Regions from separate parts of the Bradyrhizobium sp. NBAIM18 genome, predicted to be linked through region 3. Evidence: predicted binding sites of a transcription regulator. Region 3 holds the regulator's gene; each other region holds the start of a gene.

Region 1 (2,266 bases), on a different contig from region 3:
CTGCAGCGTGGCGACCCCGTCGATGCCGGGGCCGCGCAGCTCGAAGCTGCGCCCGGCGGCGAGGCCGTCGATCTGGACGATCACCGTGGTCGAGCGGTCCGGATACTCGCTGGTGCCGAACGCGAAGGATTCGAACGAGGGCAAGGCGCCGCCGTCACTGATGAGCGCGAAGGAAGCGATCGACGAATCCTGCACGACCGGCGCGCCGGTGTGGAACTTGAGCCACTTCGTCACGTCCGAGCTTTCCGCCATCCGCGCATCGAGCCACAGCGGCGTGTCGTGATCGAACAGCGTCAGCGCGATCGCTGCGGTGCCGCGCATCATCGTATCAGGCGCGCCCGCCATCGGCACGATGCGCTGGACCGAGCCCGGCCGTGCCATGGCGTCCATGACCGAGCGAAAGGTCGATTGCGCCGACAGCACCTTGTCGGCGAAACCCGGCGGCAGCTCCGCAATCGTGGTCATGATCTCACCCCTCACCGCGCACCATGGTGTAGAAATCAACCTTCGTTGCGGCGGCCGCTGCCGCCGCCTGCTTGCGCCTGACCATAAGCTGCTCGCGCAATGGCGCGATAACGTCGCGCTCCACCGCGCCGCCGAAATCGCGGGACTGCACCAGCGCGTCGCACAGCGCGATCAGCCGCGCCTTCTCACCGTCGCGCCCGAGCGTGTAGCCGAACCCGACCTCGCCGCTCGCAAGCCGCACCGCGGCGCGCGACACCGTGGCTTCGCCGAGATTGAACGGCGCGCCGTCGCCGCCGACCCGGCCGCGCAGCATGACGAGGCCGTTCTCCGGCGTGCGCAGATCGTGGTGATCCGGGAGAGACAAGTTGCGGAGGCGAGCGGCGATCTCGCCCGCCTCCGCGTGCGCCAGCACCGCCATTGCGGCCTTGCGCTGGGCTTGCTGGTCGTTGTGCTGGGTCACCTGGTCCACCGAACCTTCTACAGAACTTGCCGCACCGAAGTTGTCTATGATAGTAGACAACTTCATACGGACGCGCCATGACTGTTTCGTGACAATGCTGTGATTTCTGGAGTAGGTTTCCCGCGACATGAGCATGCAGGACACAGCCTCCTCGGGCGTCGCGCTATGGCGCCTCGTGGCCGATGGCATCGAGCGCGGCATCGCCGACGGTCGCTTTGCGGCCGGCGACAAATTGCCGGGCGAGATGGAGATCGCCGAAACCTATCGCGTCAACCGCCACACCGTGCGGCGCGCGTTGGCAGCCCTCGCCGAGCGCGGCCTGGTGCGCGCCGAGCGCGGCAGTGGAACCTATGTCGAGGCGCAAAAGCTCGCGTATCCCTTGCGCTCGCGCACGCGCTTCTCCGAGATCGTCGGCGCCGATGGCCGCGAACCGCATGGCCGGCTGATCGAGACGACCGATGACGTTGCGACGCGCGAGCTCGCACGAGAGCTGGGATTGAAGACCGGCGCGCCGCTGGTGCGGATCGAGGCGATTCGCCTCGCCGACCGCACCCCGATCTGTGTTTCCACCACCTGGCTCTCGGCTGACCTGTTCCCGGATGCGGGCGCCGTGTTCGCGGCAACGCGCTCCATGACCAAGCTGCTGGAGCATTTCGGCGTCCGCGACTATCGCCGCGGCGCGACCCGAATCACCGCCGGCATCGTCGACGCGAGCGACGCCGCACGGCTCGACCTGGCGCTGGGGCGGCCGATCCTGGTGGTCGACGCCACCGACCACGATCTCACGGGCAAGCCGCTGATGACGAAGCACTCGCGCTTTGCGGCAGAGCGGGTGGAGTTTTTGGTAGAGAACGGGTGAGGTTTATCCTCCCCTTCTGGAGAGATTCGTAGGGTGGGCAAAGGCGCACTTGCGCCGTGCCCACCATCTATTCTGAGTCGCGGCAGAAGTGGTGGGCACGCTTCGCTTTGCCCACCCTATGAGACCTGCGATCAGGCCACCGCCCGCCGCCCAATGATCGCAAAGCGTAGCTTGCCCGAGATGAAATCGATCGCAGCGACCGCGACCAGGATCATCAGGATCAGGAACGACACTTTCTGCCACTCCAGCACGCGGATCTGCTCGGCGAGCTGAAGGCCGATGCCGCCGGCGCCGACGATGCCGATGATGGTGGCCGAGCGTGTGTTGGACTCGATGAAATAGAGCACCTGGCCGGCAATCACCGGCAGCACCTGCGGCATCAGGCCGAAGCGAATCTCGTGCAGGGCGCTGCCGCCGGAGGCGCGGATGCCTTCGACCTGTTTCTGATCGGCGCCCTCGATCGCTTCCGAGAACAGCTTGCC
Region 2 (2,266 bases), on a different contig from region 3:
TCTGCTGGTCGGCTATGGCGGCTTGCTGTCGTTCGGCCACGCGATGTTCTTAGGCACGGCCGGCTATTGCAGCGCGCATGCGCTGAAGGTCTGGGCGCTGCCGCCCGAGCTCGGCATTCTCGTCGGCGTCGCCGCGGCGTTCGTGCTCTCGATCGTCACCGGCTACATCTCGATCCGACGCCAGGGCATCTATTTCTCGATGATCACGCTGGCGCTGTCGCAGCTCCTGTACTTCATCTATCTCCAGGCCCCGTTCACCCATGGTGAGGACGGCATCCAGGGCATCCCGCAGGGACGCATGTTCGGCGTGCTCGATCTGTCCAAGCCGACGGTGCTGTACTATGTCGTGCTGGTCGGCTTCCTCGCCGGCTTCCTCCTGATCTTCCGCATCATCAACTCGCCGTTCGGCGAGGTGCTGAAGTCGATCCGCGAGAACGAGCAGCGCGCGATCTCGCTCGGCTACCGCACCGACCAATACAAGTTCCTGGCCTTCGTGCTGTCGGGGACGCTCGCCGGCCTTGCCGGTGCGCTGAAGGTGTTCGTGGCGCAAAACGCCTCGCTGACCGACGTGCACTGGACGATGTCGGGCGAGGTCGTGCTGATGACGCTGGTCGGCGGGCTCGGCACCGTTTTCGGTCCCGTGGTCGGCGCCTTCGTGATCATCGCCATGCAGCAATATCTGGCGGGCTTCGGCCAATGGGTGACGGTGATCCAGGGTGCGATCTTCGTGGTCTGCGTGCTCACCTTCCGCCGCGGCGTCGTCGGCGAAATCGCGCATTACTTCCGGCGCTCGCTCTAAGTAATTGATGTTGCATTAATTTCATTGATGCGTGAAAGCGGTGGATGACCCGGCTCCGCGGGCGTGAGGCGACACGCGCGCGGATCGAAAATGGTCTATGACAGTTTTATGATAGCCCTCACGGGCCTGACCATTTTCCAACCGGTAGCCTACTCCCATGATGCGATGGTTTCGTGCGTTCCTGCCCAGGGAAGAGCGGTTCTTCGACCTGTTCGATCGGCATGCCCAGACGGTGATCCAAGGCGCAGTCGCGCTCCAGGGCATGCTCAACGGGGGCGAGGAGACGCCGGTCTTTTGCCAGCGCGTCAACCAGTTCGAGAACGACGCCGATAACATCACGCGTGAGGTGCTGACAGCGGTGCGGCGCACCTTCATCACCCCGTTCGACCGCGGCGACATCAAGAACCTGATCACCTCGCTGGACGATGCGATCGACCAGATGCAGCAGACGGCCAAGGCCGTCATGCTGTTCGAGGTTCGCAGCTTCGAGCCGCCCATGCGCGAGATCGGCGGGCTTCTGATCGAATGCGCCAATCTGGTCGGGCGCGCGCTGCCGTTGATGCAGTCTATCGGACCCAACGTCGCGATGCTGACGGCCATCACCGAAGAGCTCGGCAAGCTGGAGGGGCGGGTCGACGATCTCCACGACATCGGCCTGAAGGAGCTGTTCCTCAAGCATCGCGACGGCAATGCGATGGATTTCATCGTCGGGGTCGAGATCTACGACCATCTCGAGAAGGTGGCCGACCGCTTCGACGACGTCGCCAATGAGATCAACAGCATCGTCATCGAGCAAGTGTAGGGCGGGCCGCCGTGGATGCTGCGTTGGCTTTTCCTGTCCTGGTCGGCCTGATCGCCGTCGCGCTGCTGTTCGATTTCCTGAACGGCCTGCACGACGCCGCCAATTCGATCGCGACCATCGTTTCGACCCGCGTGCTGCGACCGCAATTCGCGGTGTTCTGGGCCGCGTTCTTCAATTTCATCGCCTTCCTGGTGTTCGGGCTGCACGTCGCCCAGACCATCGGCACCGGCATCATCGATCCCGCGGTCGTCGACGCCCAGGTGATCTTCGCAGCCCTCGTCGGCGCCATCGTCTGGAACCTCGTGACCTGGGCGCTCGGCATTCCATCGTCGTCGTCGCACGCGCTGATCGGCGGGCTCGTCGGCGGCGGCTTGGCCAAGGCCGGTATTTCGGCCGCGGTGTGGAGCGGCCTGTCCAAGACCGTGCTGGCGATCGTGCTGTCGCCGCTGGTTGGCTTCCTGCTCGCAATGGCGCTGGTTGCGGTCGTGTCCTGGGCCTCGGTGCGCTCGACGCCGTTCGCGGTCGACCGCGCCTTCCGCATCCTGCAATTCGTCTCCGCGTCGCTCTATTCGCTCGGCCATGGCGGCAACGACGCGCAGAAGACCATGGGCATTATCGCGGTGTTGCTCTATTCGCAGGGCCATCTCGGCAGCGAGTTCTCGGTG
Region 3 (2,266 bases):
GACGGTTTTGACCTGGTCCGATGATCGCGTCGAGCAGCTGAAGAAGCTCTGGGAGGCCGGACTTTCGGCCAGCCAGATCGCGGCGGAGCTCGGCAATGTGACCCGCAATGCCGTGATCGGCAAGGTGCACCGGCTCGGCCTGTCCGGCCGCGCCAAGAGCCCTTCATCGGCAGCGCCGCGGCCGCGCAAGGCACGGCCCGCGCAGCATATGATGCGGGTGACCCGCCCCGTCGCGCGCGGCAACACCGCGTTGGCGCAGGCCTTCGAGGTCGAGTTGGAAGCTGAGCCGGTTACCTACGACAACGTGGTGCCGATGAGCCAGCGGCTGTCGCTGCTGGAATTGAACGAGGCGACCTGCCACTGGCCGGTCGGCGATCCCTCGAGCCCGGATTTCTTCTTCTGCGGCGGCAAGGCGCTCTCCGGCCTGCCCTATTGTGCCCAGCATTCGCGCGTGGCCTATCAGCCCGCAGCGGATCGCCGTCGCGCAGCACCGAAACCGGGCACGCGGTGAGCTTGCGGACTTAGTTGATCGCCAAGCTTGATCGAAGACTGCAGCCGTCACACGATGACGGCACCAATCACTCGGTGTCATCCCCGCCTAGTGCGCGATTGCGCACAGGGGGCGGGGATCCATAACCACAGGGCGCAATCGTTGCGCCAGATGGTCACTCCGAGTCTTCGTCAAACCACGTACTGTGGTTATCGCGACGAGCGCAAGCGCTCGCGCTGAGATCCCGGGCTCGCGCTGCGCGCGCCCCGGGATGACGGCCTAGATTTGTAGCCGCAGCTCGCTAAACCAGCTTACGTCTGCTCAGCCTTCGCGAAGCGATCGTCCAACGCGTAGCCGGCGCCGCGGACGGTGCGGATCGGGTCCTGCTCGCGGCCAAGATTGAGCAGCTTGCGCAGGCGGCCGATATGGACGTCGACGGTGCGCTCGTCGATGTAGATGTCGCGGCCCCAGACGCTGTCGAGCAGCTGCTCGCGCGAGAACACGCGGCCGGGATGCTCCAGGAAGAACTCCAGCAGGCGATATTCGGTCGGACCGAGATCGATCGGCCGGCCCGAGCGCGCCACGCGGCGCTTGTCGCGGTCGAGCTCGATATCGCCATAGGCGAGCACGGTGGCGAGGCGCTCGGGACTCGCACGCCTGAGCAGGCCCTTCACGCGCGCAAGCAGCTCCGGCACCGAGAACGGCTTGACGATATAATCATCCGCGCCGGTCGCGAGCCCGCGCACCCGTTCGCTCTCCTCGCCGCGCGCGGTGAGCATGATGATCGGCAGCTGCTTGGTCTCGGGGCGGGTCCGAAGCCGCCGGCACAGCTCGATGCCTGACAGGCCCGGCAGCATCCAGTCGAGCACGATCAGATCGGGAATGTGCTCCTTGAGGCGGGTGTCGGCATCATCGCCGCGCATCACCGTCTCGACGTCATAGCCGTCGCCTTCGAGGTTGTAGCGAAGAAGCTCGGTGAGAGCTTCCTCGTCCTCAACCACCATAATGCGTGCGCCCATGTGGTCGTAGCTCCTTAAGTCGTCAGGTGTTCGGCAGCGTCGTGGCGAAGGTCGTCATGTCGCCCTTCGGCCGCTTGTCGGTGATCGCCTGGCCCTCGATCATGTAGAACACGGTCTCGGCGATGTTGGTGGCGTGGTCGCCGATCCGCTCGATGTTCTTGGCACAGAACATCAGGTGGATGCAGAACGAGATGTTGCGCGGATCTTCCATCATGTAGGTGAGGAGCTCGCGGAACAGCGAGGTGCAGATGGCGTCGACTTCCTCGTCGCCCTTCCACACCGCCATCGCCGCCGGCAGGTCGTGCGCGGCATAGGCGTCCAGCACCGACTTGACCTGCTGCTGCACGAGGTCGGTCATGTGCTCCAGGCCGCGGAACAGCTTGAGCGGATGGAAATCCGTCTCCAGCGCCGCGACGCGCTTGCCCATGTTCTTGGCGAGATCGCCGATGCGCTCGAGATCGGTCGCAACGCGCATCGCGCCGACGATCTCGCGCAGGTCGACGGCCATCGGCTGGCGGCGGGCGATGGTGAGCACGGCGCGCTCCTCGATGCGCTTCTGCAGCGCGTCGAGTTCGACGTCGGTGGCGACGACGCGCTGGCCGAGCGCGACGTCGCGGCGGATCAGCGCGTCGACGGAATCGACGATCATGCGCTCGGCGATGCCGCCCATCTCGGCGACCAGGCGGGTGAGCTCCTGAAGGTCGCTGTCGAAAGCCTTTACGGTATGTTCAGAACCCATGTTCCGTCTCCTCAGCCG

The links. The regulator PhoB, encoded in region 3, activates phosphate uptake and scavenging genes when phosphate is short. The targets are predictions, from matches to a motif close to TGTCATNNANCTGTCAT.
Region 1: a site for PhoB is predicted at 1,003-1,019, ahead of phnF (phosphonate metabolism transcriptional regulator PhnF). Genes of this name have one in related genera too.
Region 2: a site for PhoB is predicted at 897-913, ahead of I6F17_RS05700 (DUF47 domain-containing protein). Genes of this name have one in related genera too.

What each region holds. Positions count from the first base shown of each region.
Region 1 covers NZ_JADYVO010000009.1:182,318-184,583, reverse strand. Annotated here, with positions in the region: gene phnH (phosphonate C-P lyase system protein PhnH) at 1-465, opposite strand, end outside; gene phnG (phosphonate C-P lyase system protein PhnG) at 470-934, opposite strand; gene phnF (phosphonate metabolism transcriptional regulator PhnF) at 1,053-1,784, shown strand; gene phnE (phosphonate ABC transporter, permease protein PhnE) at 1,916-2,266, opposite strand, start outside.
Region 2 covers NZ_JADYVO010000002.1:342,335-344,600, reverse strand. Annotated here, with positions in the region: gene I6F17_RS05705 (branched-chain amino acid ABC transporter permease) at 1-799, shown strand, start outside; gene I6F17_RS05700 (DUF47 domain-containing protein) at 957-1,601, shown strand; gene I6F17_RS05695 (inorganic phosphate transporter) at 1,613-2,266, shown strand, end outside.
Region 3 covers NZ_JADYVO010000020.1:93,859-96,124, reverse strand. Annotated here, with positions in the region: gene I6F17_RS30640 (GcrA family cell cycle regulator) at 1-511, shown strand, start outside; gene phoB (phosphate regulon transcriptional regulator PhoB) at 802-1,509, opposite strand; gene phoU (phosphate signaling complex protein PhoU) at 1,532-2,248, opposite strand; gene pstB (phosphate ABC transporter ATP-binding protein PstB) at 2,260-2,266, opposite strand, start outside.